3 regions of the Kineococcus sp. AC630 genome follow, and region 3 is predicted to be linked to each of the others. Evidence: riboswitches for the same ligand, from Rfam matches in the RefSeq annotation. Region 3 holds a riboswitch; each other region holds the start of a gene.
The links. A riboswitch is a leader RNA that binds a small molecule or an ion and turns the genes downstream of it on or off. The one in region 3 is predicted to bind S-adenosylmethionine.
Positions count from the first base shown of each region.

Region 1: linked by a shared signal. The riboswitch ahead of AC0I8G_RS01200 (aminotransferase class V-fold PLP-dependent enzyme) and the one ahead of AC0I8G_RS01985 (MFS transporter) in region 3 are both predicted to bind S-adenosylmethionine.
Region 2: linked by a shared signal. The riboswitch ahead of AC0I8G_RS01185 (ABC transporter substrate-binding protein) and the one ahead of AC0I8G_RS01985 (MFS transporter) in region 3 are both predicted to bind S-adenosylmethionine.

Region 1 is NZ_CEEDMJ010000001.1:252,674-259,149, reverse strand. It holds gene AC0I8G_RS01225 (ATP-grasp domain-containing protein) at 1-318, shown strand, start outside; gene AC0I8G_RS01220 (NtaA/DmoA family FMN-dependent monooxygenase) at 302-1,621, opposite strand; gene AC0I8G_RS01215 (LLM class flavin-dependent oxidoreductase) at 1,630-2,673, opposite strand; gene AC0I8G_RS01210 (hypothetical protein) at 2,751-2,984, shown strand; gene AC0I8G_RS01205 (rhodanese-like domain-containing protein) at 3,011-3,385, opposite strand; gene AC0I8G_RS01200 (aminotransferase class V-fold PLP-dependent enzyme) at 3,469-4,815, opposite strand; SAM riboswitch class IV at 4,872-4,986, opposite strand; SAM riboswitch class I at 5,146-5,237, shown strand; gene AC0I8G_RS01195 (methylenetetrahydrofolate reductase) at 5,299-6,240, shown strand; gene metE (5-methyltetrahydropteroyltriglutamate--homocysteine S-methyltransferase) at 6,237-6,476, shown strand, end outside.
Region 2 is NZ_CEEDMJ010000001.1:240,366-251,728, forward strand. It holds gene AC0I8G_RS01145 (hypothetical protein) at 1-459, opposite strand, end outside; gene AC0I8G_RS01150 (aminotransferase class I/II-fold pyridoxal phosphate-dependent enzyme) at 589-1,773, shown strand; gene ypfJ (KPN_02809 family neutral zinc metallopeptidase) at 2,109-3,014, shown strand; gene AC0I8G_RS01160 (LLM class flavin-dependent oxidoreductase) at 3,026-4,165, opposite strand; gene AC0I8G_RS01165 (GNAT family N-acetyltransferase) at 4,162-4,659, opposite strand; gene AC0I8G_RS01170 (dipeptide ABC transporter ATP-binding protein) at 4,656-6,293, opposite strand; gene AC0I8G_RS01175 (ABC transporter permease) at 6,290-7,138, opposite strand; gene AC0I8G_RS01180 (ABC transporter permease) at 7,177-8,196, opposite strand; gene AC0I8G_RS01185 (ABC transporter substrate-binding protein) at 8,193-9,788, opposite strand; SAM riboswitch class I at 9,968-10,060, opposite strand; gene metE (5-methyltetrahydropteroyltriglutamate--homocysteine S-methyltransferase) at 10,209-11,363, opposite strand, start outside.
Region 3 is NZ_CEEDMJ010000002.1:25,717-37,079, forward strand. It holds gene AC0I8G_RS01965 (electron transfer flavoprotein subunit beta/FixA family protein) at 1-496, shown strand, start outside; gene AC0I8G_RS01970 (electron transfer flavoprotein subunit alpha/FixB family protein) at 493-1,452, shown strand; gene AC0I8G_RS01975 (alpha/beta hydrolase) at 1,466-2,560, opposite strand; gene AC0I8G_RS01980 (SGNH/GDSL hydrolase family protein) at 2,640-3,431, opposite strand; SAM riboswitch class I at 3,517-3,605, shown strand; gene AC0I8G_RS01985 (MFS transporter) at 3,615-4,943, shown strand; gene AC0I8G_RS01990 (LLM class flavin-dependent oxidoreductase) at 4,940-6,301, shown strand; gene AC0I8G_RS01995 (methyl-accepting chemotaxis protein) at 6,353-7,936, shown strand; gene AC0I8G_RS02000 (PP2C family protein-serine/threonine phosphatase) at 7,984-9,255, opposite strand; gene AC0I8G_RS02005 (LysE family translocator) at 9,395-10,030, shown strand; gene htpX (zinc metalloprotease HtpX) at 10,096-10,980, shown strand; gene AC0I8G_RS02015 (alpha/beta hydrolase family protein) at 11,010-11,363, opposite strand, start outside.

The sequences.
Region 1 (6,476 bases), on a different contig from region 3:
GTGCGCGTGGACACCTCCGCGGGCAGCTTCGAACTGTGCCCCGCCGACGCGTGCGAGGTGCCGGGCGTGGTCCCGTTCGCGCTGCGGACGGAGATCACCGGAGACCACCCGCTCGTCCGCCGCTACGAGGAACTGCTGCGGACGGCCGGCATCGAGATCGCCGGCATCGAGTTCCTCGAGACGGCGGACGGGCGGACGGTCACCTACGACATCAACACCAACACGAACTACAACCCCGCGGTCGAGGCCGTCGCCCCCGTGTCGGGTCCCGGCGCCATCGCCCGCTACCTCGGCGGGCTCCTCAGCGGCGACGCGTGAGCGGAGGTCGCAGACCCAGGTGCTCGCGCAGCGTGGTCCCGACGTACGCGGTCGGGTAGGCGCCCCGTTCCTGCAGGGCCGGGACGAGCTGGTCCACGACGTCGTCCAGGCCGCTGGGGACGAGGAACGGCGTGATGTTGAACCCGCTGCTGGCGCCGCTGCGCACCCAGAGGGTCAGCTCGTCGGCCAACTGCGAGGCCGTACCGGCGAAACCGCGCCGGGTCGAGGTGTGCAGCACGAGTTCGCGCAGCGAGAACTTGTTCTCCTCCGCCACCCGGCGCCACTCCTGGGCGATCGCCCGGGGGTCGTGACCCTGTCGCGCGGCGCCCCGGGTCCCGTCGATGTCCGCGATGACGGGGTCGTGCGCGGGCAACGGGCCGTCGGGGTCGTGGCCCGACAGGTCCTCGCCCCACACCTGACCCACCAGCGAGAGCGCGGTCGCGGGGGTCACCTGCTGCTCCAGGACCCAACGGGCCTTCTCCTCCACCTCGCCCTCGGTGTCGGCGACGACGATCTGGGTCCCCGGGAAGGTGAGGACGTCGTCCTCGGGGCGACCCGCCGCCACGACGCGGCGGCGGACGTCGTCGGCGAACGCCAGCGCGTCGTGGCGGTCGCTCCCGTGCGCGGAGAAGATCACGTCGGCCGAGCGGGCGGCGAAGTCGCGGCCGGTGGGTGAGTCGCCCGCCTGGAAGATCACGGGATGACCCTGCGGGCTGCGGGGGACGGTGGGGGCGATCTCGACGTCGAAGAAGCGGTCGTCGGAGTCCACGGGGGCGAACTCCGACCCGTCCCAGCTGTCCCAGACCCGTCGGGCCAGGTTCACGAAGCGTTCGGCCCGCTCGTAGCGGTCGGCGTGGTCGAGGTAGCCGCCCCGGCGGAAGTTCGCCCCGGTCCAGGCGTTGTCCGTCGTGACGACGTTCCACGCGGCGCGACCACCGGAGAGGACGTCCAGGGACGCGAGGCGGCGGGCCAGGTCGGCGGGGTCGTTGTAGGTGGTGTTCTGGGTGGCGACCAGACCGATGCGGTCGGTCAGACCCGCCAGCGTGGCGAGTTCGGTCAACGCGTCGGGTCGCCCGACGACGTCGAGGTCGTGGATCCTGCCCCGCTGTTCGCGCAGGCGGAGACCCTCGCCGAGGAAGAACGCGTCGAACAGTCCGCGTTCGGCGGTCCGGATCAACTGCGTGAAGGTCGAGTGGTGCATCTGGGATCCGCTGCGGGGGTCCGACCAGATGGTGCTGTGGTTGACGCCCTGGAAGAAGACACCGAAGTGGACGACGGCGTTGGGGTAGCGCAGGTCGGTCACGGGACTCCTCAGGCCGTCGCGAACTGGTTGACCGGCCGGGGACGGCCGAGGGTGGTGCGCAAGGTCGCACCGGCGGCGGGTGGTTGCAGCAGCCGGGCGACGCGCAGGGCGGGGAAGGTGGTGCGCAGCAGCGTGCGGAGGTCCTCGTCGAGGACGGCGGCGTGCAGCCGGACACCGTCGACGGAACCCGCGAGACCGGCGAGGTACCGCGCGAAGCCCTCACCGGACCCCGCCCAGCGCAGCCGGTCCCGTACGGGGGCCGGGGCGTCGGCGTCGAGCGCCTCGACCCGCTGCGCACCCGAGGCGGCCGCGGTGTCGAGGGCGAACTCGACCTCGAGCACGACCAGCGGACCACCGGCGCTGCGCCGGGTCCGCTCGTTGCCCGTGAGGACGACGTCGACCACGTCCGGGTCGAGGAGGTCGCGTTCGTGGGCGGCCACGACCGGCTGCCCCTGCGGGGGACGGGGCACGGTGAGCGGGCCCTTGACCGAGAAGTTGGTGGCGACGACGTCGACGTGGTGCAACCGGTCGCGGTCGACGTAGCGTCCCGTGGCGACGTCGCGGACCACCGCGTCGTCCTCCCAGGAGTCCCACAACCTCCGCACGGCCCCGACCACGTCGGTGAGTTCCGCCTGCGGGTCGTCGAGCACGGGGAGGTCCACCGTCCGGGCCACGGCGGGGGTGGACGTCGTCGCGATCCAGCCGGCGCGGCCGGCGCTGGAGTGGTCCAGCGACGCGATCTGCGCCGCCACGTGGAACGGTTCGGAGTAGGTGGTCGCGGCGACCGGCAGCAGACCGATCGTGTCGGTGGTCCCGGCGAGGAAGGCCGCCCGCTGCACCGCGTCCAGGTGCCCGCGGGGGTTGCGGGGGTCCGGCAGCGTGGAGTCCTCGAAGGTGAGTCCCGTGAGGCCCTGGGCCTGCGCGGTGACGGCGAACTCCTTCAACCGCGCGGGGGAGAACACGGCGTCGGGGGAGACCCGGGAGCGGCGCCAGGCCGCGGGGTGCCACCCGCCGCCGTCGACGTCGAGGAACACGTGGAAGGGGGTCGGCATGGAAATCTCCTGAGTGGTGGGTACGGCAGCCGCCGTCTGTGTCACAGTGCTCTCCACCGATCGACGAGGAGGCGACCATGCGTGACCGGGTACGAGAACTGTTGGCGCACTGGGTGTCGTCGATCGTGGCCGGACTGGCCATCGCGGGGCAGGGGCAGTGGGGGTACGCCTGGTCGCCGCTCGACGACGAGCCGGCCCCCGGCGAGCTGAGCTGGCCGCAGTTCGAGGGGGAGCTGCGCGCGCTCTTCGCCGAGGCTGAACGTGGCGGGATCGGCGACGGGTCCCGGCCCAGCAGCGAGCCGATGCCCTGACGTCCCGCCCCGTCGACCGGGGTGGATCAGGTCTGAGCGGGTTCGCCCACGCTCAGCCCCGCGGCCTTCCAGGCCGGGAACCCGCCGTCGACCTGCACGACGTCGGTGAAGCCTGCCGCCAGCAGTTCGGCGGTGACGGGGCCGGAGCCCGCGGGAGAACCGCAGATCACGACGATCTGCTGGTCCTTCCCGGTGAGTTCCGCCAGCGCGGTGCCGGAACCGAGGGCGAACTTCTCCGCCACCTCGGTCTTGGCCACGACGACGGCCTGCGGCAGGTCGCCGGCGGCGGCCCGCCCGGCGTCGCTGCGGACGTCGACGAACAGCGCACCGGCGGCGACGGCGCGTCCGGCGGTCTCGGCGTCGACGAGCGGTGCCTGGGGTGCTGCGGTGGTGTCGCTCACGTCGTGTCTCCTCGGTTCGTGCGGTCGGCCCCGGCGATCGCGCGAGGCCGTCGTCCCTGCGGGCTGAGGCGTCGGGGACGAGGTCACCCCAGGTCCACGCCGGCACCGGGCGCGGGCAGGAAGGACGCGGGTTCCGGGCGAGCGTCGGTCGTGGGACCCCAGTGCCCCTCGACGATCCCGTACTCGAGCTCCGGCCCGGCACCGACGAACTGCTCGACCGCGGCCAGCAGCCGTTCGACCTCGGCCGATCCCGTCCCGACCCCGGTGGAGACCCTCAGCCCGCCGTCGGCCAGACCGAGGGAGTCGGCGAACCGGTGGGCGCAGAACCGTCCGTCGCGCACACCGATCCCGTGCTCGGCCGAGAGGAAGGCCGCGACCTCGGAGACCGAGCGACCGGGGACGGTGAAGGTCACGACCCCCACGGCGTCGTCGGGGCGGGGGCGCACGACCTCGACGCCCGCCAGCGCCGTCAGCCCGCCGACGAGCCGTTCGCGCAACGCCTCCTCGTGCGCCTCGAGCGCTCCGGGGGCCAGCGTGGCGAGCGTGCTGCAGGCCTGGGCGAGGGCGACGGCGCCGAGCACGTTCGGGGAACCCGCCTCGTGGCGGTCGGGCCCGGTGGCCCACCGCACCGCGTCGTGGCGCACGTCGAGGGTGGCGCCCCCACCCGCGAGGTAGGGATCGGCGGCGTCGAGCCAGTCGCGACGACCGACGAGCGCGCCCGCCCCGTAGGGGGCGTAGAGCTTGTGCCCGGACAGCGCGATCCAGTCGATCCCGTCGCGACCGAGGTCCACCCTGCGGTGGGGGAGCAGTTGCGCCCCGTCGACGGCGATGCGGGCGCCGGCCGCGTGCGCGGCCCGGGCCAGCCGGCGCAGCGGCAGGACCTCACCGGTCACGTTGGAGGCACCGGCGACGGCCAGCAGCGCGTACCCGCCGCGGGCGAGCTCGGCCTCCAGCAGCGTCGCGGTCTCCTCCGCGTCCGACCCGCCGCGCAGGACCGTGGTCAGGGCTGACCGCTGCCAGGACAACAGGTTCGCGTGGTGCTCGACGTCGGCCACCAGGACCCTGGAGCCCTGCGGGACGGCCCGGGCGAGCAGGTCGAGCGCGTCGGTCGTGCTCCGGGTGAAGACGACGACGTCGTCGGGGCGCGCCCCCAGGAAGGTCCCGACCTCGGCCCGGGCCTGCTCGAACAGGGCGGTGGAGACGCGTGAGAGGTACCCGGCGCCGCGGTGGACGCTGGCGTAGTGGGGGAGGACCTGGGCGACGCGGGTGGCGACGGAGACGAGGGCGGGCGCGCTCGCGGCGTTGTCCAGGTTCGCGTAGGTGGTCGACCCGCCCTGGGCGAGCGGGACGCGGGTGTCCCTGCCGACCACGGGCAGCAGCGGTGCGACGGGCGCCGGGCAGCGGAGGGGGGAGAGGGTGCTGAGCGTCACGAGGAGTCTCCTGGAGGAACTGGACCCTGCCGGGAGGACCGGGATCACCCCGGCGAGGTCCGCGCTTGCCGGCGCCACTGCGGCGTCGACCAGGTCGTCACCCGGGGCACCCCGCCGCGGAGGGAGGGTTGCCGGCCAGCGAGCCGGGGCTTGTCGCTGGCGCTCATGACCTGCGCTGAGGTTGCCACGTCGGACCCCGCTGAGCAAGATCGGCGTGTCGCGAACCCGTCGGAACTCCGCCAGAACCCCACGTGTCGGGTAGTTCCCCCGTTCGGGGGAACCCCGGAACAGCACTTGTGGATCGCGTCGACCCCGGTCTACATTCGGTGAACACCATCCAGAGCGGCCGAGAGTCCTGGCTCGACGACGCCGCAGCAACCCCCCGAGCCCGGGCGAGGGTGCTAAAGCCAGGCCGATGGAGTTCGTGATGCGCCCCACCGATGTCCCTGACGCGTACCCGGTTCCGGACCGGGGCCGGCCGCGATGACGCTGGCTCCCCTCGTCGCCGCCGCGACCGGGAGGCCCACCGTCAGTTTCGAACTCTTCCCGCCCCGTTCCGAGAACGGGCGGGAGTCGCTGTGGCGCAGGCTCTCCGATCTCCTCGACACGCACCCCGACTTCGTCTCCGTCACCTTCGGGGCAGCCGGCGCGACGAAGGGACCGAGCCGGGAGCTGCTGGCCCACGTCCTGGGTTCGACGGCCGTGCCGGCGATGGCCCACCTGACGTGCGTGGGGTCCTCGCGACGTGAGGTCGTGGAACTCGCCAGCGAGTTCCTCGACGCCGGTGTCCGCAACGTCCTCGCGCTGCGGGGCGACCCGCCGGTCGGGAGCGCGGACTGGACCCCGCACCCGGACGGTCTGGCGACCGCGCGGGACCTGGTGGAACTCCTCCAGGTCGCCGACCGGCGGCGCTCCGCGCTGCGGGGCGGTCGCGTCCCCGTCGACGAGGGTCCCCTGACCCTCGCCGTGGCGGCCTTCCCCCGCGGTCGCGACGCGGAACTGGCGGCCCTGCGCGCCAAGCAGGACGCCGGTGCGCACTTCGCGATCTGCCAGGTGACGTTCTCGGTCGACGAGTACGCCACCTTCGTGCGCCGGGCGCGCGCCGCCGGGGTGAGCATCCCGCTGCTGCCGGGCATCGCCGTGACGGACGACGCCCGCCGGTTGCAGCGCATCGGTGAGCTGGCCGGTGTCCCGGCCCCGGAACAGCTGCTCGCGGCGCTCGACACCGACGACACCGCCCAGCGCCGCCGGGCGTCGACGGCGTTCTCGTCGGGACTCGCGGCGGGACTGCTCGACGCCGGCGCCCCCGGACTGCACCTCTACACGTTCAACGCGGCGGAACCCGCGCTCGACCTGCTCGACCACCTGAACCTGCCCCGATCCACCCAGAGCCGCATCGCTGCGGTAGGAGGTCCCACCCCGTGAGCACCGAGAACTTCCCCACCTGGACCGCCACCGTCCTCGGCTACCCGCGCATCGGCGCCGACCGCGAGGCCAAGAAGGCCCTCGAGGCCCTGTGGGCCGGTCGCGCCGACCTCGCCACCACCGAGGCCGCCCTGGCCGGGGTTCGTGCCGCCACGGTCCGCCGGCTGAACTCCCTCGGCCTGCCGGCGCACGACGCGTCGATCCCGTCCGCGTTCTCGGCCTACGACCAGGTGCTC
Region 2 (11,363 bases), on a different contig from region 3:
GGCGAGCAGCGCGACGGTGTCCAGCCACGGCTCGTCGGCGGGTTCGGTGCGCCCGGCGGGTGCTGCGGGGTCGCCGAGGTCCAGCGGCGCCACCACCGAGGCCCAGCCGCGCAGCTGTCCCGCGGCACCCTCGACGACGACCAGCGACGCGCCGTGGGCCCGCTGGACGGCCAGGTGCAGGGCGGCCAGGTCGGGGCAGTAGGCGAGGACCGGCACCCCGCGGGCCCCGCCCGTGCTCATCCGCGGCGTCGCCGCGGTGTGCCGCCGGGCGAAGGCGAGCAGACGCTGGTTGACCGTCACGGTGACCTTGTCGTTGGTCACGAGCAGGCTCCGCGCACCGGACTCGGCGCTGCGCTGCTCGACCCAGGCGATCGCGACGTCCGCGGCGGCGTCCCGTGGCCCGGCCTCGCGGAAGGGAACCCAGGCCGCGCGGTAGGTCGGCGGGATCCGGATCGGCACGACGTCAACCTAGCCTCAGCCCGGAGCGGCCGCACCCACGACTCACGCGTCCGGCAGCGCGCGTAGGACGGGCCGGGGACGGGGCGGGCGGTAGCCTCGCGCCACCAGTCCGCGGCTCGAGGGGAACCAGTGCAACTCGCGCAACGCGCCCAGACCGTCCAGCCGTTCCACGCCCTGGCCTTCGGCGAGCAGGCGGCGGTCCTCGAGGCGCAGGGCCACCACGTGGTGCGGCTCAGCATCGGGGAACCGGACTTCGGGGCCCCGCCGGCCGTGCGCGAAGCCATGCGGCAGGTGATGGACGGCCGTCCTCTCCCCTACACCCCGTCGATGGGTTCTCCCGCGCTGCGCCGGGCGATCGCGGGCTTCTACCGGGACCGGCACGGCGTCGAGGTGGACCCCGCGCGGATCGTCGTCACCTCCGGCGCGTCCAGCGCCCTGCTGCTGGTGCTGGCCGCGACGACCGACCCGGGGTCCGAGGTCGTGATGGCCGACCCGTCCTACCCCTGCAACCGGCAGATGGTGGAGACCTTCGGCGGGGTCGTCGTCACGGTGCCCACCACCGCGGCGTCGCGCTACCAGCTCGACCCCGGCGGCGTCGAGCGGGCGTGGACCGAGCGCACCCGCAGCGTCATGGTCGCCACACCGTCCAACCCGACGGGGACGTCCGTCCCCTTCGCGCAGTTGAGCGAGATCTGCGGGCAGGCGCGGGCCCGGGGGGCCTGGCGGATCGTCGACGAGATCTACCTCGACCTCTCCGACCCGGCGCCCGACGGCGCGGCGCCGCGCACGGTGCTCTCGGTCGACCCGGACGCGATCGTCGTCAACAGCTTCTCCAAGTACTTCGGCATGACCGGTTGGCGGCTGGGCTGGGCGGTCCTGCCGGCCGGGCTCGTCCCCGCGGTCGAGAAGCTCGCGATGAACTACTTCCTCTGCGCCTCCGCACCCGCGCAGCAGGCGGCGCTCGCCTGCTTCACCCCGGAGACCCTGGCCCTGTGCGAGGAGCGCCGCCTCGAGCTCGGGGAGCGCCGCCGGATCGTGCTGACCGGGCTGGCCGGGATCGGGCTCCCCGTCCCCGTCGAACCCGACGGCGCGTTCTACGTCTACTTCGACGTCAGCGGGACCGGCCTGGGCGCCTGGGAGTTCTGCGAGCAGGCCCTGCAGCGGGCGCACGTCGCGCTGACGCCGGGTCGCGACTTCGGGGAGGCGACCGCCGAGACCCACGTCCGGTTGTCCTACGCCGCCTCGCGCGAAGAACTCCGCGAGGGCATCAGCCGACTGGGACGGTTCCTGGGTCTCCTCGGCGACGCCTCCTGACCACCGGGTCCAGACCCCTGCCGAGGGGCGGGACCGGGAACCGCCGGGGCTGGGTCCCGCGCACCCGACGTCGCCGGGCTGCCGCCTCGCGTTCGGCGAGGAGCAACGCACGCCGCACGGCCCTCCCGGGGTCCGGCGGGGGCGGGATCGTCAGCATCGTTCTCCACTGGTGCGGTCGGGCGTGGTCACCGAACGGTAGGACGACTTCGGCTCTGCCGCAGGCCGAACGCTCCTGCGTACCAGCCCAGTCACGGAACGCGACGAACACCTCTGGAGTGGTGCGCCGCGCGGGGGCACAGCATGCTCGATCCCGTGACGAACCCTGTGATGCTCCCGTGAGGTACCGCGGCGACGCCCGCCTCGACACCGGCAACGTGCAGGACCGCCGCGGCGGCGGGGGCGGGCGGGCCGTCGCCCTCGGCGGTGGCGGGCTGGGGATCGTGGGTGTCCTCGTCCTCGTCCTGTTCCAGGTCCTCGGCGGGCAGGGCGACTCGCCGTCGCAGTTCGGGGGCGTGCTGGACGGGCTCGGGTCGGGCCAGAGCGCCGCCGGGTCCGAGCTCGCGGCGTCCTGCCGCACCGGCGAGGACGCGAACCAGAAGGAGGAGTGCGCCCTCGTCGCCGACATCGACTCGATCCAGACGTACTGGGGCGGGGTGCTGGGCGGCAACTACACCGAGACCGACACCGTGTTCTTCTCCGGGTCCGTCTCGACGGGCTGCGGGGCGGCCTCGTCGGGGACCGGTCCGTTCTACTGCCCGGCCGACCGGCTCGTCTACGTGGACCTGTCCTTCTTCGACGAGCTGCGGACCCGGTTCGGCGCCGAGGGCGGGACGTTCGTGAACGCCTACGTCCTCGCCCACGAGTACGGGCACCACGTGCAGGACCTGCTGGGCACCAGCGACTCCGTCCAGGCCGGGGTGAGCGGGCCGGACAGCGGCAGCGTCCGGCTGGAGCTGCAGGCGGACTGCTACGCGGGGACGTGGGCGAACCACGCGACGACGGTGCCGGACGACTCGGGCGGCCCGCTCATCGAGGAACTCACCGACGACGACGTCGCCCGCGCCCTGGACACGGCGGGACGCATCGGCGACGACTTCATCCAGACGAACCTCGGCGACGGCAGCACCGACCCCGGCTCCTACACGCACGGCACCTCGGAGCAGCGGCAACGCTGGTTCACCACGGGGTTCCGGGGTGGGGACCCGGCGCAGTGCGACACGTTCGCCGCGTCGACGCTCTGAGCCGAGGGGCCTCACCCGGGGAGGGTCACGGCTCCCACGAGGTCCGTCTCCTCGTGCTCGTGTTCGTGTTCGGCGAGGCCCCGCACGGCGCCGCCCGCGGGCCGCGGGAAGTCCGCCCAGGCCCGGCTGGGGAAGTCTCGGCGCACCACCGGGGCGACCTCGGTCGCGAAGAGTTCCAACGTCGCCCGCTGCTCGGAGACGGGCAGGCCCTGGCCGTCCACCCCGATCGCGAGGAGTTCGTGACCGAACGCCCCGTGGTAGTTCCCGATCTTGTCGACGACCTGCTCCGGGGATCCGACGAGGTTCGGCCCGCGCTCGACCGCGTCCTCGAGGGAGGCGAACGGGGACCTGTTGTGCGCCGCCGCAGGGGTCGCCATGTACCCCTCCCACAGGGGCCGGAACCGCTCGAGGGCCTCCTGGGAGGTCCTGGCCAGGTGCACGCCCCCCGAACCGGCGCCGACGAGGGCCCGGGCGGGGTCGTGACCGTGCTCGGCGAAGCGCTGCCGGTAGTGCGCGATGAGGTCGGCGTACTTGGCCTGCGGGTGGAAGGCGTTGGCCGAGAACAGCGGTTCGCCGAAGCGGGCCGCGAGTTCGGTGGACTCCCGGCTGGACGCCGAACCGTGCCAGACCCGCAGCGGCCCGTCGAGGGGCCGCGGGTAGGTCGTCGCCCCGCGCAGGTCCGGACGGTAGCGCCCCGACCAGTCGACCCCCTCCTCCCGCCACAACCGGCGCAGGAGCTCGTAGTTCTCCCGGTTGCGGTCCCACTGGTCGGCGAGCCCGAACCCGAACAGCTCCGACTGGTGGGCGTCGTTGCCCTTGCCGATGATCATCTCAAACCGCCCGTCGGAGAGGTGGTCGAGGGTGGCGTAGTCCTCCGCGACCCGGACGGGGTCGAGCAAGCTCAGGACGGTCACCGTGGTGAAGAGCCGGATGCTCGACGTCCGGGCCGCCAGGTGGGCCAGCACGACGGTCGGGGCGGAGGACAGGAACTCCGGGGAGTGCCGCTCCCCCACCCCGAAGGCGTCGAGACCGAGCTGCTCGGTGAACTCCGCGGTCTCGACCACCTCGCGGAAGCGCTGGCGCGGCGAGGTGGACCTCCCACCGGCGGCGTCACCGCTGGTGCCGATGAGGGACATCACGAGGAACTTCACGGGGTGCTCAGATCCTTCTCGAAGGCCAGGGGGCCGATGGTCTCGGGGTCCACCGCGACGTCGAACAGCGGCCGGTAGCCCGTGGTCAGGTACAGGTGCTTCGCCTCGGGCTGGCGCGGTCCGGTCGTGAGGTAGGTGCGGCGGTAGCCCGCCGCGACGGCCCGGCGTTCGAGTTCCACGAGGACCCGACGGGCGAGCCCCCGCCGACGCTGCGCCGGGTGGGTCCAGATCCGTTTCAGCTCGGCGGTCCGATCGTCGTAGCGGCGGTAGGCACCGCCGGCGACGGGATCGCCGTCCTCGAGCAGCAGGAGCAGGACGCCGTGGGGTTCCTCGAACTCGCGCGCCGGGTAGCGCTCGAGCTCCTGCCGGACCTGGTCGGGGGTCCCGCCGTAGCGGGTCCCGTACTCCCGGGCCAGGTCGTCGAAGAGCGGCCGCGCGAGGTCGTCGTGCGGTCCGACGATCCGGACCAGCAGGTCCACGGGTTCGGCGGTCACGACACGTCCTCCAGGGCCCGTCGGCCGGGGATGGCCTCCAGCAGTTCGACCGTGTACGGGTGCCGCGGTGCGGAGAACACCTCCTCGGAGGTGGCGAACTCGACGAGTTCACCCCGGCGCATCACCCCGACCCGGTCGCAGACCTGGCGGACGACGGCCAGGTCGTGGGAGATGAACAAGTAGCTCAGCCCGTGGTCGGCCTGCAGCTGCACGAGGAGTTCCAGGATCTGCGCCTGGACGGAGACGTCGAGCGCGGAGACGGGTTCGTCGCACACCACGAACTCAGGCTCCAGCGCGAGGGCCCGCGCGATGGCGACGCGCTGCCGCTGCCCGCCGGAGAGTTCCGCGGGCCGCCGTTCGAGGACGTCCGCCGGCAACCGCACCTGGTCGAGCAGCTCCACCGCGCGTCGTCGTCGCGAGGCCCCGTTCCCGATGCCGAACGCGCGCAAGGGCTCCGCGACGGTCTCCCCCACGGCGACGCGAGGATCGAGCGAGGCGTAGGGGTTCTGGTAGACGAGCTGCATCCGCCGTCGCAGCTCGCGCCAGGCCGAGCCCCGCAGGCCGGCGGTCGGCCTCCCGTCGAACAGGACCTCGCCCGTCGTGGGACGTTCCAGGCCCAGGACGAGGCGGGCGGTGGTGGTCTTGCCCGAGCCGGACTCCCCCACCAGCCCGACCGTCTCACCCCGGCCGACGTCGAAGCTGACGTCGGAGACGGCGGTCTGGGCGTTGCCCCGGCCCGGCAGCGGGAACTCCTTCACCAGGTTCCGCACCCGGACGAGCGGTTCCGCCGGTCGCGGTGCCGGCGGCGCGGTGCGCTCGCGGGGTCGGGCGGTGATGCGGGCGCTGGACAGGCTGGGTGCGCTGGCGAGCAACTGCCGGGTGTAGGCGTGCCGCGGTCGGGTGAGCACCTGGTGGGCGGTCCCGACCTCGACGACCTCGCCCTCGGACATCACCACGACGCGCGTGGCCCGGTCGGCGGCCACCGCCAGGTCGTGGGTGATGAACAGCACGGCGGTGCCGGCCTCGCGGGTGAGGTCCTCGAGGTGGTCGAGGACGTGTCGCTGGACGGTGACGTCGAGGGCGCTGGTGGGTTCGTCGGCGACGAGCAACCGGGGCCCGGCCGCGAGCCCGATCGCGATGAGGACGCGCTGGCGCATCCCGCCGGAGAGTTCGCTCGGGTACTGCCTCGCGCGGAGCGCGGCGTCGGGCAGGCCGGCCGCGGTCAGCAGGTCCACCGCGCGCACCCGGGCGGCGGCCCCCCTGGCCAGCCCGTGCACGTGCAGCGCCTCGGCGACCTGGTCGCCGATGCGCTTCACGGGGTTCAGCGACAGCGTCGGGTCCTGCGGGACCAGGCCGATGCGCGCGCCGCGGACCCGCCGCCAGGCGGTGTCGCTCAGACCCACGAGTTCGTCGCCCTCGAGCAGGACGGAACCGGCGTCGACCGACCCGTTGCCCGCCAGCAGCCCCACGACGGCGTGCGCCGTGGTGCTCTTGCCGGACCCGGACTCCCCCACGACCGCGACGACCTCACCGGGGTGGACGTCGAACGAGACGCCGTGCACGACCTCCTTCCTCCCGGCCCGGCCGGTGTAGGAGATCCGGAGGTCCTGCACCTGCAGCAGCGGAGCGTTCACGCGGCGTTTCCCTTCTCCAGGGCCCGGGCGATGCGGTTGGCGGACAGCACGACGGCCGCCACCACCAGACCGGGCAACGTCGTCAGCCACCACGAGGTCGCCAGGTAGTCGCGCCCGCCGGACACGAGCGAACCCCACTCGGGGGCGGGCGGGGGCGCCCCGAACCCCAGGAAGCTCAGCGACGAGACGGCGAGGACGGCGACCCCGAACTCGAGCGCCGACAGCGCCAGGACGGGGCCCGCGGCGTTGGGCAGCACGTGCCGGAAGAGCACACCCGTCGTCCGGACGCCACCGGCCCGGGCCGCCTCGACGTAGACCGCGGAGCCGACCTTCAGCACCTCCGAGCGCATGACCCGGGCGAAGTTCGCGACCGTCCCGATGCCCACGGCGATCGCCACCTTGGTCGTGCCGAAACCCAGTGCGGTGATGAGGGCCATCGACAGCAGCAGCGCCGGGATGGACAGCAGCACGTCCATGACCCGCATGAGCACGTCGTCGACGACACCGCGCACGAAGCCCGAGACCAGCCCGACCAGCGTGCCGACGAGGAGTCCGATGAGGACGGCCAGCACCGTCGCCTGCAACGTCAACCGCGAGCCGTGGACGACCCGGGAGAACAGGTCCCGGCCGAGGTGGTCGGTGCCGAACAGGTGGGCCGCGGAGGGTCCCTGCAACCGGTCGGCGGGAACGCCGTCGATCGGGCTCTGCGCGGTGAAGAGGTCCGGGACCACCGCCCAGAGCAGCACCAGCAGGAGGACCAGGCCGGCGAGCACCACGTCGGGACGGCGCAGCCGGCTCGGGACCCCGCGCCGGGGTCTGACCGGTCTGCGGTAGCGGACGTCGATGTCGAGGACGTCGAGGACGTCCTCGGGTGCGGGCCGGCTCACGTGCCGGCCCCCACGACGACGCGGTCCGCGGTGCGGTCCCGGCGCTTCGAGGCGCGCGCGGCACCGATCACCCGGATGCGGGGGTCGAGCACCGGGTAGAGGAGGTCGACGACCAGGTTGGTGACCACGAACACCGTCGCGGCCAGCAGGACCAGGCCCTGCACGAGCGGGATGTCCTGACCGTTGACGGCGGTCACCGTCAGCCGCCCGATCCCGACCCGGGAGAACACGGTCTCGACCACGACGGCCCCCGCGAGCAGGTTCCCCACGACGACCCCGCCGATGGTGAGCGCCGGGATGGTGGCGTTGCGGAACGCGTGGCGCAGGTGCACCCGGGCCCGGGACGCGCCCTTGGCCCGGGCGGTCTCGACGTACGGTTCGGCCAGGGCCGTCCGCAGACCCCGGGCGAGGACCTGCGCGATGGAGGCCGAGACCGGGATCGCCAGCGTGACGGCCGGCAGGACGAGGCTGGAGACCCCCCGGTTGCCCAGCGCGGGGAAGACCGGGATCCGGAACGAGAACACCTGGATGAGCAGCAGCCCGACCCAGAACGTCGGCAGCGAGACCCCCAGCGGGGGCAGGGCGAGCAGCAGCGTCCGCACCCAGCCCCAGCGCGTCCAGGTCGAGAGGAAGGCGATCCCGACCCCCAGGACGAGGGCGACCACGAAGGCCGAGGCGGCGAGCAGGGCCGTCTGCGGCAACGCGTCCGCGATCGACGTCGACACCGGTGCGCCGTTCTGGATCGAGTTCCCGAGGTCCAGGTGCAGCGTGCGCCAGAGCGCGTGGACGTACTGCACGGGCAACGGGTCGTCGAGTCCGTACTCGGCGCGCAACGCCGCCGCCTGGGCGGGGTCGACCGCGGCCTGCTCCCCGCCCTGACCACCGGCGAGCATGATCGAGACCGGGTCGCTCGGGAGCAGGTAGAGGATGACGAACGTCACGGTGAACGCCGCCCACAGGACCAGCACGGCCTGACCGAGACGGCGGCCCACGTAGCCCACGAGCCCGAGGTTCACGAGGTCTTCCAGGCGTCGTAGAACCACAACCGGGAGGAACCCTCGAACTGCAGGTCGTGCACGTCGTCGCTCGCGGCGATGACGGTGGAGAGTTCGACGAGCGGGATCGAGTGGGCCTGGGTCAGGAGGAGCTTCGACGCCTGGGCCACGAGGTCCGCGCGCTGCGCGGGGTCGGTCGTCGCGGCCTGCCGGGTCAGCAGGTCGTCCACCTCGCTGTGCGCGCGGTGGTTCACGTTGCGCGCCTCGGTGGAGAAGATCGTGCGGGCGACGTCCGGGTCGGAGCGGGTCAGGTTGTAGAAGATCGCGTCGTAGTCGCCGGAGTTCTGCTGCGCCGTCGTCTCGGCCGTCGTGCCCTGCTTCAACTGCAGGTCGATCCCGACCTCGCGCACCTGCTGCTGCACGAGTTCCAGCACCGCCGAGGTGGGCTGCCAGAAGGTGATCGTGAAGGAGAGCTCCTGGCCGTCCTTCGCGCGGATCCCGTCCGCACCCTTCGTCCAGCCGGCCTGGTCGAGGAGGGCGTTGGCCCCGGCGACGTCGTGGGCGAGGACGTCGGAGTCGTCGGGTGCGTCCGGGGTGGACGCCGAGAGCGCCGACGTCACGGCCACGTCACCCGGGTTGAGGATGCTCGCCAGTTGTTCGCGGTCGATGGCCTTCGACAGGGCCTGGCGGACGCGTTCGTCCTGGAAGACCGGCCGCGACTCGTTGGGGAAGAAGTTGTAGGGGATGCCCGGGTTCGCGCGACGTTCGGTCCAGAAACCGCCGCCGTCGAACTGCGGGAGGTCCTGCGCGGAGATCGCCGTCGTCGCGTCGATCTGACCCGACTGCAGCGACCCGGTGCGCACGCTCGCCTCGGGGACCACCTGGTAGGTGATCGTGTCGAGGTAGGCGTCACCACTGTGCTTCGAACCCGTCGGGGCCCAGGCGTAGCCGGTGCGCTTCTTCAGCACGACCTCGCTGTCCTTCGTGTACTTCCCGACCACGAAGGGACCGGATCCGACGAGAGTCGTTCCGTCGCAACGAGTCGCGGGATCCGCGGTGGTCGTGGCGACGGAGAGCAGACCGAGGCTCATCGTCGACGTCGCCTGCAGGAACTGTGCGCTCGGCTGCGAGAACGTCACGACGGCCGTTCGCGCGTCCGGCGTCTGCGTCCCGGTGTAGCCCGCGAGGTAGGCCGAGGCCAACGACGCCTTCGCCCCGAGCGCGACGATGCCGTCGAGGTTCGCCTTGACCGCCGCGGAGTCGAGCGGCGTCCCGTCGGAGAACGTGGCGCCCTCACGCAGGTGGAACGTGAACGTCCTCGCGTCGGGGCTGACCTCCCAGCTCTGGGCCAGCCACGGCTGGACCTGACCGTCGAGGTCCTGGACCGTGAGGGAGTCGACGAGCTGGCGACCGACGTTCAGGGCGTCGTTGTTGCCGACCTGCTGCGGGTCGATGCAGCCGGAGTCGACCTGGATGGCGAAGGTGAGGTTCCCGCCGGCGACGGGTTCACCGTCGGCGGCGGCACTGCCGTCGTCCTGGCTCCCGCCACCGCAGGCGGTGAGGGCGAACAACGCGACGAGGGCGACGGCGGACAAGGGCGTGCGGGTGCGCAAGGGTTCTCCAGGCTGAGGGGTACGTCGAAGACACGTCCGGCCTGCGGCGGGGACGCGGGGTGACCGGCACGTTCCCGGTCAGCGGGGGTGCTGGGTCAGCGACAGCCGGTGGAACCGGTGAGGCAGAAGTCGACGATGCGCCTCAGGACGGCGACGTGGGACGTCTTGTTCACTGCGCTCCTCCATCGTTCCTGGCGGAAGCACCCGCGCCCGTTGCCGGGGGGTTGCTGCGACGTCGTCGAGCCAGGTCTCTCAGCCGCTCTGGATGGTGTTCTGCAGGAATCATAGGGACCCCCTGCCGGAATCTCAACCCGCCCGGCCGGGTCGGCGGGAACCCGGGCCGAACGAGCGCCGCCCTCCTGACCTCGGGAGGTCAGGAGGGCGGCTGGCGTCCGGCGGGGATCCGCTCGGACGGGGGCGTCAGCTCGTCGCGACGGCGTGCGCGGGGAGTTCCGCGCGGACGGTGCGGGCGGCCTCGACGAGGTTGCGCAGCGACTCGGTGGTCTCGGCGTAGCCACGGGTCTTGAGGCCGCAGTCCGGGTTCACCCAGACCTGGCGGGCCGGGACCGCGGCGACGGCGGCGCGCAGCAACCCGACGACCTCCTCGGTCGAGGGAACGCGCGGCGAGTGGATGTCGTAGACCCCCGGCCCGATGCCCCGCGCGAAACCGGCCCGCGCGATGTCGCCGAGGACCTCCATGCGCGAGCGTGCCGCCTCGATGCTCGTGACGTCCGCGTCGAGGCCGTCGATCGCGTCGATGACCTCACCGAACTCCGAGTAGCAGAGGTGGGTGTGGATCTGCGTCGCGTCGGCGGCACCGGCCGTCGCCAGGCGGAACGAGTTCACCGACCAGTCCAGGTAGGCGGGCTGGTCCTGGGTGCGCAGGGGCAGCAGCTCCCGCAGAGCGGGTTCGTCGACCTGGACGATCCCGATGCCGGCGGCCTCGAGGTCGCTGACCTCGTCGCGCAGCGCCAGGGCGACCTGGCGGGCGGTGTCGCCCAGCGGCTGGTCGTCACGGACGAAGGACCAGGCGAGGATCGTCACCGGGCCGGTCAGCATGCCCTTGACGGGCTTCGTCGTGCGTGTCTTCGTGTACCGGCTCCAGGGCACCGTGATCGGCGCCGGACGGACGACGTCACCCCAGAGGATGGGCGGGCGCACGCAGCGCGACCCGTAGGACTGGACCCAGCCGTGGGCGGTGACGGCGAACCCGTCGAGCTGCTCGGCGAAGTACTGGACCATGTCGTTGCGCTCGGGTTCCCCGTGCACGACGACGTCGAGGCCCAGTTCCTCCTGCAGGTCCACGACGCGGTCGATCTCCGCCTTGAGGAACTCCTCGTAGGCGGCCGTCGCGAGGTCTCCGCGCGTCCACGCGGCGCGCGCCTTGCGGATCTCGCCCGTCTGCGGGAACGAGCCGATCGTCGTCGTCGGCAGCGCCGGCAGACCCAGCGCCTGTTCCTGGGCGAGGCGGCGCACGGCGTAGTCGCTGCGCCCGAAGGCCTCCGGGGTCAGCGCTCCGAGCCGGTCGCGCACCTCGGGACGCACCACGCCGGGGGCGCCGACGCGGTCGGCCCG
Region 3 (11,363 bases):
CGCGGCGATCGCGAAGCTGCACGCCGAGAGCCCCGTCGACCTGGTGGTCGCCGGGATGGCCGCGCTCGACGGGCTCACCTCCCTGGTCCCCGCGGCGCTCGCGGAACTGCTCGGGTGGCCGCAGCTGACGCTGGCCGACGAGATCACCCTCAGCGACGGCCCCACCGGTCGTCTCGTGCGGGTGCAGCGCGAGACGTCCACCGACGTCGAGGTCCTCACCGCCGCGGCGCCCGCGGTGCTCTCGGTCACCGACCAGGCCTTCCGCGCCCGCTTCCCGAACTTCAAGGGGATCATGGCCGCCCGCAAGGCACCGGTGACGTCGTGGACGCTCGCCGACCTCGCACTCGACCCGGCCACGGTCGGGGCCGCCGGCTCCGCCACGACCGTCGTGCACGCGCAGCCGCGTCCGGAACGACCCGACCGGGTCCTCGTGACCGGGGACGCGGAGACCGTTCCCGCCCTGGTGGACTACCTGTCGCAGAAGGGTTTCCAGTGAACGTCCTGGTTCTCGTGGACCACGCCGACGGCGCCGTCCGCCCCACCGCGCTGGAACTGCTGACGCTCGCGCGCGACTTGCCCGACGCCGTCGTGCACGCGGTCTGGGTGGGGGAGTCGCCGCAGACGGAACTCCTCGCCGCGCACGGCGCCGCGACGCTGCACCAGGTCCACGTCGACGGAGCCGACGCCCAGCTGACGGCCTCCGTCGTCGACGCCCTGCAGATGGTGATCACCGCCGTCGAACCCTCGCTGCTGCTGGTCGCCTCGACGTTCGAGGGCAAGGAGGTCGCGGCCCGGCTCGCCGTCCGCGCCGGTGCCGGGGTCGTCACCGGTGCCGCCTCGGTCGCCCTCGAGGACGGGCGGTGGGTCGCCCGCAAGAGCGTCCTCGCCGGGTCCTGGGACACCGCCTGCGCCGCGAGGGGCCGGCTCGCCGTCGTCGCGCTGGCCCCGAACGTCGTGCCGGCCGCGCCGGTCGCCGTCCCCGCCGACACGGCCCTCGTCGAGCACACCGTCGAGGCGTCCGCGGCGGCCCGGGCGGTCACCGTCGTCTCCCGCACGAAGCGGCCCACCGGCGACCGTCCGGCGCTGGCCGAGGCGGAGGTCGTCGTCGTCGGTGGCCGCGGCGTCGACGGGGACTTCTCCGGGGTGGAGGAGCTCGCCGACGTCCTCGGCGCGGCCGTCGGCGCGACCCGCGTCGCCACCGACGAAGGCTGGATCGGGCACGAGGCCCAGGTCGGGCAGACCGGCGTGACCATCTCGCCCCGCCTCTACATCGGCCTCGGCGTCTCCGGCGCCGTCCACCACCGCGGGGGGATGGACGCGGCCGGCACGGTCGTCGCCGTCAACAACGACCCCGACGCCCCGATCTTCGAGTTCGCCGACTACGGGATCGTGGGGGACCTCGGCGAGGTCGTCCCCGCGCTCGTGGCGGAGCTCCGGGCCCGCCGCCCCTGACCGCGGGGCGGCGTCAGGTCGCCGGGGCGAACCCCGGCGCCGACCCCAGCCAGGTCAGCGCCTGCGGGACGATGCCCGCCCAGATGCTGGTCCGGTGACCGCCCTGCTGCTGGGTGACGAGGGTCATCGTGGTGGGCCCGTGCACCGCGCTCGCGAGCGCCTGGGTGCTCGGCCAGGACAGCCCGTCCTCCTTCGAGGCCAGGGCCCATAACCGCACGGGCGGCGGGTCCTGGCGCGCGAGGGCGACCAGGTCGTAGCGCTTCGCCGGGGGGCTGTCCGCAGGGAACGGCTTCCAGGACCCCAGGTCGAGGCGTGAGTAGCCGCCGAAGGCGATCGCCGCGCTGAAGCGGTCGGGGTGCAGCATGGTCAGCTCGTTGGCGCACCAGCCACCCATCGACAACCCGAGGGTGGCCCACGACCTCGCCTGCCTGCTCACCGCGTAGTGCTGTTCCACGTAGTCGGGGACGTCCTGGGAGAGCCAGGTCTCCAGCGCCGGTTGACCGGCTCCCGCGTCGACGCACTCCGTGTCGCGTCCGGCGGGGACCTCCAGCGTCGGGATGACCACCACGGACGCGGCCAGCTGGTGCGCGGTGACCGCGGCGTCCAGCGAGGGCAGCAGGTGCATCGCGTCGAGCCACTGCTCCGGGGTCCCCGGGTAGCCGTGGAAGGCCTCGATGACGGGGTACCCCCCGGCCGGGGCGGGGGTGGTGCCGTACCCGGTGGGCAGGACCACCAGGGCTTCGGCCGTGGTGGCGGAGCGGGGGCCGGGGACCTGGACCCGCCAGACCCTCCCGTCGTAGCCGTCGAGACGGACGGGGGCGGCCTCGGACGCCTGGGCGGTGGCCGACCCGCTGGCCTGCGTGGTCGTGACCACCTGCTGCGTCCCGAGGAGGTCCGCCCAGTCCGAGAACAGCCCGAACTGGGCGTTGACGACGAGGAAGACGGCCATGAGGACGCTCACGTTGACCCCGAGCAGGGCCACCGAGCGTCCCAGGAGGGCGAGGAACCCCCGCCGGGCCAGTCCCCGCCAGCAGACGACCAGCGCCACCGTGGCCACCACTGCGACGCCGATGGCGATCCACCTCGTCAGCGGATCGTCGAGACCCACCCCACACCCCCCGTGCCAGAACCGGCGCGTGGTGCGCCGGGACCACCATGGGTCACCACAGGCGGGGACGTGCCCTCTCTCAGCGATCTCCCGGCGAACCGGCAGCACCCTCCGAGCCTGCGAGCACGTCCAGCACGGCGTCCGCGATGGCCCGGTGCCCGGCGGCGTCGGGGTGGTCGCCGTCCGCGGCGAGCAGCGTCGTCGGGTCGCCGGTCCCGTCCGGGCCGTGGAACACCGGGCGCAGGTCCACGAAGAGCGCCTCGCTGCCCACCGCGACGGCGAGGCGGTCGTCGAAGGCGTCGGTGAGGGCGACCTGGTCGTGCAGCTCGGCGGGGGTGTACTCCTGCCGGGCGACCGCACCGTCCAGCCCGACCGCCCAGTAGTCGAGGACGACGACCCGGGCTCCGGTGGCGGTGAGCTCGTCGACGGTCCCCGCCAGCGTCGCCACCACCCGCTCGATCGTCGCGTCGGTGTCGACGGCCCCGGCGGTGGAGGTGGCGAGGTCGACCTGCTGCACGAGGTCGTTGGCCCCGGCCTGCAGGAGCACGACGTCCGGCGCACCGAGTCGGGGTCCCTCGTCCGCCGCGAGCCGGCGCAGGACGGAGTCGACGTCGGTCGACGTCGCCCCGCCGCTGGCCCGCTGCACCACGTCGGCCCCGCCTGCGGGCGCGAGACCGTCGGCGACCAGGTCCGGGAAGGGGGTGCAGCCGCAGACGTCTCCCGCCGGCACGGAGTCGCCCAGGGACAGCAGGCGCAGGGGCGCGGAGGACGAGGCGGCGTCGTCCGGCCCGGCGCAGGCGGCCGCGCAGACGGCCAGCAGGAGGGCGACGGTCCGGGAGGTGCGTGGGGAGCGGGCCCACGGGAAGCTCACCCGCCCACTGTGGCACCGGCTCGCGCCCCGCGCCCGGGACCGGGTCCCGGTTTGCCTGGCGCGCGCCCCCGTCGTAGGTTCGCCCCAGCCATCCAGAGCGACCGAGAGACCTGGCTCGTCGACGTCGCAGCAACCACCCCGCGGGGAAGGTGCTACCGCCAGGACCGATGGGAGAACCGTTCTGTGAGCACCGTGCACGACACCGTCCTCGCGACGCCCAGCGAACCCCTCGTCCGCCGCCGGGCGGCGCTGGGGAGCTTCGTCGGCACCACCATCGAGTGGTACGACTACTACCTCTACGGCACGGCCGCGGCGATCGTCCTCGGCCCGCTGTTCTTCCCGAACGTCGGTGGCGCCGTCGGCGTGATCGCCGCGTTCGCCACCTACGCCGTGGGTTTCGCCGCCCGACCCCTCGGCGGTGCGGTGGCCGGTCACATCGGCGACCGGGTGGGCCGCAAGGCGGTCCTCGTGGCCTCGTTGCTGGTCATGGGGATCTCCACGGCGGCCATCGGTCTGCTCCCCACCCACGACCGGATCGGGGTGTGGGCCCCGGTCCTGCTGGTCGCGGCGCGGCTGCTGCAGGGTTTCTCGGCCGGGGGTGAGTGGGGCGGGGCCGTCCTGCTGTCCGTCGAGCACGCCCCCACCGGCCGGCGCGGTCTGTTCGGCGCGATCCCGCAGATGGGTTCCGCGGCCGGCATGGTCCTGGCCAGCGGGGGTTTCTGGCTCACCCGCACCCTGACCTCGAGCGAGGACTTCCTCGCCTGGGGGTGGCGGATCCCCTTCCTGGCCAGCGCCGTGCTCGTCGTCGTCGGGTTGGTCATCCGCCTCAAGGTCACCGACTCCCCGGCGTTCACCGCGCTGCGCGAAGCCGACGCGACGTCGCGCCGACCGGTCGCCGAGGTGCTGGCGACGAACAAGCGCGGGGTGTTCCTGACGACCGGCATGCGGTTGGGCCAGAACGGCGCCTACGTCCTCTACACGGTGTTCGCGCTGAACTACCTGACCAACCACGTGCGCGAGGACGGGGCCGACGTCGGTCTGCTCGCCGTCCTCGTCGCCTCGGTCATCAGCCTCGCCGCCACGCCGTTGTGGGGTCTGCTCTCGGACCGGGTGGGCCGCAAACCCGTCTACCTGTTCGGGTCGGTCCTCACCGCGGTGTTCACGGTGCCCGCGTTCCTGCTGCTGGACACGGGGTCGACCGTCCTGATCGTGGGCGCGATGGTCATCGCGATCAACCTCGGTCACGACAGCCAGTACGGCGCTCAGGGCGCCTTCTTCGCCGAGCAGTTCGACAGCCGCACCCGCTACAGCGGTGCGTCCCTCGGGTACTCGATCGGCGCGGTCCTCGGCGGCGGTCTGACCCCGCTCATCGCGGCGTCCCTGCTGGCCGCGGGGAACGGTTCGCCCTGGATCGTCGCGGGGTACCTGAGCTTCCTCGCCGTCCTCACCACCATCGCGGCCGCGCTCACCCGCGAGACCGCGCACCGACCTCTGGAGGGACTGTCCCGTTGAGCCCGACACCGTTGCGCCTCAACGCCTTCGCCATGGCCTGCGTCGGCCACCAGGCCGCGGGGCTGTGGTCGCGACCGGAGGACCACAGCGCGGACTACCGGACCCTCGCCCACTGGACGAACCTCGCCCGCCTCCTCGAGCGCGGGGGTTTCGACGCGCTGTTCCTCGCCGACGTCCTCGGCACCTACGACGTCCACGGGGGATCGCGGGACGCGGCGGTCCGCGCCGCCGTGCAGGTTCCCGTCAACGACCCGCTCGCCGCGGTGTCGGCGATGGCCGCCGTCACCGAGGACCTGGGTTTCGGGCTCACCGTGACCACGACCTACGAACAGCCCTACTCCCTGGCCCGCCGCCTCACGACGCTGGACCACCTCACCGGCGGCCGCGTCGCGTGGAACGTGGTCACGGGCTACCTCGACTCGGCCGCGAAGAACCTGGGTCTCACCGCCCAGGTCGCCCACGACGAGCGCTACGAGGTCGCCGAGGAGTACCTGGAGGTCTGCTACAAGCTCTGGGAGGGTTCCTGGGAGGACGACGCCGTCGTCCGCGACGCCGGGCGCGGGATCTACGCCGACCCGGCCAAGGTCCACGACATCGACCACCACGGGAAGTACTTCGACGTCCCCGGCGCGTTCCTCTGCGAACCCTCGCCGCAGCGGACACCGGTCATCTTCCAGGCGGGTTCCTCGCCCCGCGGGCAGGAGTTCGCGGCCCGGCACGCGGAGTGCGTGTTCATCATCGCGCCGACCGCGAAGATCGCCCGCAGGTCCGTCGACTCCCTGCGCGAACAGGTCGAACGCGCCGGCCGTGACCCGCGGTCGGTGCAGGTCCTCGCCGGCCTCACCACGGTCGTCCGCAGCAGCGACGAGGAGGCGCGCGCGCTGCTCGCCGACTACCGCGAGCACGCCAGCCGCGAGGCCGCCCTCGCGTTGTTCGGGGGGTGGACGGGGGTCGACCTCGCCGGTCGCGCCGCCGACGAGACCCTGCAGCACGTGACCACCGACGCGAACCGGTCCGCCCTCTCGAGCTTCACGAACGATCCCGACCGGGAGTGGACGATCGACGACCTCGCGCAGTTCGTCTCGGTGGGGGGTCGGGGTCCGGTCCTCGCGGGTTCCCCGCAGACGGTCGCCGACCACCTCGAGGAGTTCGCGGCGGAGGCCGACGTCGACGGGTTCAACCTGATGTACGCCACGATGCCCGGGACCTTCGTCGACGTCGTCGACCACCTCGTCCCCGAACTCCGGCGGCGCGGTCGCACCGCCCCGAAGCCGGCCCCCGGGACGACCTTGCGGGAACGACTCGGGGGCGCGGCCCGCCTGCCGGACACCCACGTGGGAGCCGGTTTCCGTCGCTGACTTCTTCTAGAAATCGGGTCAGGGTCCCCGAACGGCGGCCGATGGACCACCGTGACCCGTCTACGTGACCTGAACGTCGCCTCCAAGTTGTTCGCCGGCTTCGGCGTCGTCTGCCTCCTGCTCGCCACCGTGGTGGGGGTGGGCTGGGCGAAGCTCAGCACCTCGCAGGGGAACCTCACGACGATGTCGTCGTCGGGTCTCGCCTCGGTGCAGTCGATCCTCACCGTGCAGGTGGAGTTCCTGCAGGCGCGCATGGACGTGACCAACGTGGCCCTCACCGCCGACGCCGCGGCCAAGCAGAGCGCGCTGGACGCCGTGACCGCCGACGACACGGCGCTGGACGCTGCGTGGGCCACGTACCTCGCCTCCGGCCCGGCCGCGAAGGCCGCCGACCGGGACGCCTTCGTCGCCAGCCTCAAGCAGTACCGCGACGCCCGCGTGCAGCTCATCGCCCTGGCCAAGGGTGACGACCAGGCCGGGTACATCGCCTACCGCACCGCCAGCATCAGCCCGATCGCGAAGCAGATCACCGACGAGCTGAAGACCATGACCGCCGGCGAGCAGCAGGCCGCGGTGGACATGGCCGCCGCCGGCGCGTCCGCCTACCGCACTGCCGTCGCGCTGCTGCTGGTCCTCGGCGCCATCGCGATCGCCGTCGCGGTCGTCGTCGCCGTCGTGGTCTCCCGCTCGGTCGCCCGGCCCCTGGCCCGCACCCTCGTGGTCGTGCAGGGCATGGCCGAGGGTCGCCTCGACCAGCGCGTCGGCATCGTCAGCCGCGACGAGGTCGGCCGCGTCGCCGGTGCGCTCGACACCACCATGGACCGCCTCGCCGACTCCATGCGCCGGATCAGCGCGAACGCCTCCGTCCTCGCGAGCTCCTCCGAGCAGCTCGACGCCGTCGCGACCCGTCTCTCCGCCGGGGCCGAGGAGGCCGCCGTGCAGACGCAGGTCGTCTCGGCCGCGACCGAGGAGATCTCGGCCAACATCGGCACCGTCGCCGCCGCCGGCGAGGAGATGACCGCCGCCATCCGCGAGATCGCGACCAGCACGGCCGAGGCCAGCTCCACCGCCGCGGACGCCGTCTCGGCCGCGGGTGTCGCGGGGGAGACCCTCGAACGCCTCTCGGTCTCCAGCCGCGAGATCGGGGAGGTCGTGAAGCTCATCACCTCCATCGCGGAGCAGACGAACCTGCTGGCGCTGAACGCCACCATCGAGGCCGCTCGTGCCGGGGAGATGGGCAAGGGCTTCGCCGTCGTCGCCGGTGAGGTGAAGGAACTGGCCCAGCAGACCGCGAGGGCCACCGAGGAGATCGTCGCCAAGGTCGGCTCCACGCAGGCCGACGCCTCCGCCGCGGCGTCGGCGATCAGCCAGATCACCGACGTCATCGCCCGCATCGACGGGCTGCAGTCGACCATCGCCGCCGCCGTCGAGGAGCAGTCCGCGACGACCTCGGAGATGGTCCGCAACGTCACCGAGGTCTCGTCCGGCTCGCAGGAGATCGCCTCGAACATCTCCGGCATCGCCGCCTCCGCCGACGAGACGACGGCCGGGGCGACCCAGACCGCCGACACCGCCGGCGAGCTCTCCCGCGCCGCCGCCGAGCTGAACGACCTGGTGGGCGCCTTCCGCTTCTGAGACCGGCCCGCCCGTGGTCCTGCCGGGGATCCCCGCAGGACCGCGGGTCAGCGGGTGGCGGAGACGTCGCGCACGGCGAGGACCGCGCAGTCGTCCTCGCTGTTGGCGACGTGCTCGGTGACCAGTTCCCCGAGCAGCGTCTCGACGTCCTCGGTGTGGGTCCGCTCCAGGGCGGCGCGCAGCACGATGATGCCGTCGCCGACGTCGCGGCCGCGGCGCTCCACGAGGCCGTCGGTGTAGAGGACCAGCGTCGCCCCGGGCGGCCAGGGGATGTCGTGGTCGTGACGGGGCTGGCCGGGGGCCACCCCCAGCGGGAGGTCGGGTTCCGCGACCAGGACCGTGCTGCGCCCGGCCGCGTCGACCAGGACGGGCGGCGGGTGACCGGCCGTCGTCCACCACAGCCGCCGCGTCGGGCCGGGCGGGTCGAGACGGGCGACGATCAACGTCGCCAGGGTCTCGTCCCCGAGCGCGGACAGGACGTGGTCGAGGCGGCTGACCAGCGCGGCCGGCGGTTCCTCCGGCCGGTCCACCGCCAGGGCCCGGAACATCGACCGCACCCGCCCCATCCGAGCCGCCGCCTCCGTGTCGTGGCCCGCGACGTCGCCGATGACCAGCAGGACCCCGTCGTCCGGCTGGGAGATCGCGTCGTACCAGTCACCCCCGACCTGCTCGTCGGTCGTGGACCAGGGCAGGTAGCGGCTCGCCACCGCGAGGCCCGGCAGCGTGGGCAGTTCCGGCAGCATCGCCGCCTGCAGGGTGTGCGCGACGTCGCGGCGCTCCCGGTACAGCTGGGCCCGCCGGGCCGCCTGCGCGGTCGCGTCGGTCACGGCCGTCACCAGGACCACCTCGTCCTCGGTGAGGGTGCGGTCGACGTCCCACGCGAAGGTCACCGAGCCGATGCGGTACCCGTCGGAGATGGTCATGGGCAGCACGACACCGGAGCGCAGCCCGGCGCGCTCGAACGCGTCGCGCCCGTGCGGGAACATGGCGACGAGGCTCGCCAGGGAGTCGAAGACCAGCCGGCGACCGGCGCGGGCGACGCGGTGCGCGGGGGTGTCCAGGTCGAGGGGGAGTCGCAGCCAGCGCTGCTCGGTGTCGTCGTCGAGCTGGCCGAGGGCCGGCGTCAGCAGCCAGGGGCCGTCGACCAACGACACGGACACGAAGGTCGCCCCGAGGTCCGCGTGCATGACGTCGCGCACCGCGAGGGCGACGTCCTCGACGCTGTCGGTGCGGGCCAGGGCGCTCGCCAGGCTCAGCAACGTGCCGGATCCCCGGTCCTCGCGGACGGGGGTGTCGGACGTGGTCAGGCCCACACGCACCTCCGCCGCCCTCCGCGAGCCCGTGGTGGCCCCCGCGACCCCACCGTCCCTGGCAGTCACTCACAGTCGACCCCCGTCACGCAACCACCGGTCGTCCAGCCGGCGCCCAGTGCCCACGCCCGAGGCCTACGCTGCGCGCGTGATCACCACCGAGCAGGTGCTCGCCCTCGCCGCGACGAGCCTCGTCGTCATCGCCGTCCCCGGCCCGAGCGTCCTCTTCATCGTCGGCCGCGCCCTCGCGCACGGGCGGGTGACGGCCCTGGCCGGCGTCCTGGGCAACTCCCTGGGCAGTCTCGTCGCAGCCCTCGTGATCGCCGTCGGACTGGGTCCGGTGCTGCAGCGCTGGGACACCGCGCTGGAGGTCGTGAAGCTCGCCGGGGCCGCGTACCTGGTGTGGCTGGGGGTCCAGGCGCTGCGCGGGGCCGGTCACGTCGGACAGGAGACGGTCGCCGGTTCCACGCGGACCCGCGGTCGCGAGGTCCGGGCCGGGCTGGTCGTCGGCCTCAGCAACCCCAAGGTGTTCGTGATGTTCGCGGCCATCCTGCCGCAGTTCGTGGACCGCTCCGCCGGATCGCTCGCCGGTCAGATGGTCCTGCTCAGCCTGGTCCCCATCGGCATCGGCCTGGTCTGCGACAGCACCTGGGGTCTGGTCGCGTCCCGCGTGCGGACGGCCTTCGTCGGACGGCCGCAGCGGCTGCGGACGGTGGCCCGCGTCGGGGGGGCCTCGATGATCGGGCTGGGCGTCCTCACCGCCGTCACCGGCCGGCACCGCTGACGGAACGTCGCGCGACCGGTGCGCGTTGTGCCGGGCAGGTAGGGGAGCGCGGGGGAGAGGGCAGGATGCACCGGCACCACAACGGGCTGAAGACCGCCGTCCTGTTCGGGGTGATCTGGGCGGTCCTGCTGCTCATCGGCGGGTTCCTCGCGACCTCGTTCCGCAGCTCCGGCATCCTCGTCGTCTTCGTCCTCATCGGGCTGGGGACCTCGGCCTACGGCTACTGGAACTCCGCGAACCTGGCTCTGCGCTCGATGCGCGCCCGGCCCGTGTCCGAGGCCGAACAGCCCGGGATGTACCGGATCGTGCGCGAGCTCTCCACCGCCGCGCGCCAGCCGATGCCGCAGCTCCACGTGTCACCGACCATGGCGCCCAACGCCTTCGCGACCGGCCGCAACCCCCGCAACGCCGCCGTCTGCTGCACCGAGGGCATCCTGCAGCTCCTGGACGAACGCGAACTGCGCGGTGTCCTCGGCCACGAGCTCATGCACGTCTACAACCGCGACATCCTCACGTCCTCCGTGGCGGGGGCGCTCGCGGGCGTCATCACCTCGATCGCGCAGTTCGGGGTGTTCTTCGGCTCGGTGTTCGGGGGCGGACGCGACGACGAGAGCCGCGCGAACCCGTTGGCGCTGCTGCTGCTGTCGCTGATGGCGCCGCTCGCGGCCACCGTCGTCCAGCTCGCCATCTCGCGGACGCGCGAGTACGACGCCGACGAGGACGGGGCCAAGCTCACCGGCGACCCGCTCGCGCTCGCCTCGGCCCTGCGCAAGCTGGAGCTGGGCACGCGTCAGTTGCCGCTGCCGCCCGAGCGCGAGCTCGTCAACGCCAGCCACATGATGATCGCGAACCCCTTCCGCGCGCAGGGCGTCGCGAAGCTGTTCTCGACGCACCCGCCGATGGCCGAGCGGATCGCCCGCCTCGAGGCCCTCGCCGGCTACCGCCGCTGACCCCGCCCCTGCCATCGAGCCGGTCGGGGTCAGCCGAGGTGGGACTCCAGCCAGGTCCGGAACAGCGGGAAGACCTGCCCGTCCGGGTCCTGCGGGTCGGTGTGCGAGACGCCGTCGAGCAGGTGCAGCTCCACCGCGTCCCCCGCGGCGCTCGCGGCCGCGTCGAACTCCTGGGCCTGGGAGTACGGGACCGTCTGGTCGCCCGTCCCGTGCGCGACGAACAGCGGGAAGCCGAAGGGCACCCGTCGCGTCGGGTCGCCGATCGCGTAGCGGTCGTCGACCTCGTCCGGGGTTCCCCCGAACAGCGTCCGCACGTTGACGTCGCCACCGTCGCCACCGAGCGCGGTCGGGTGCAGCACGCCGGACATCGACGCCGCGAACGC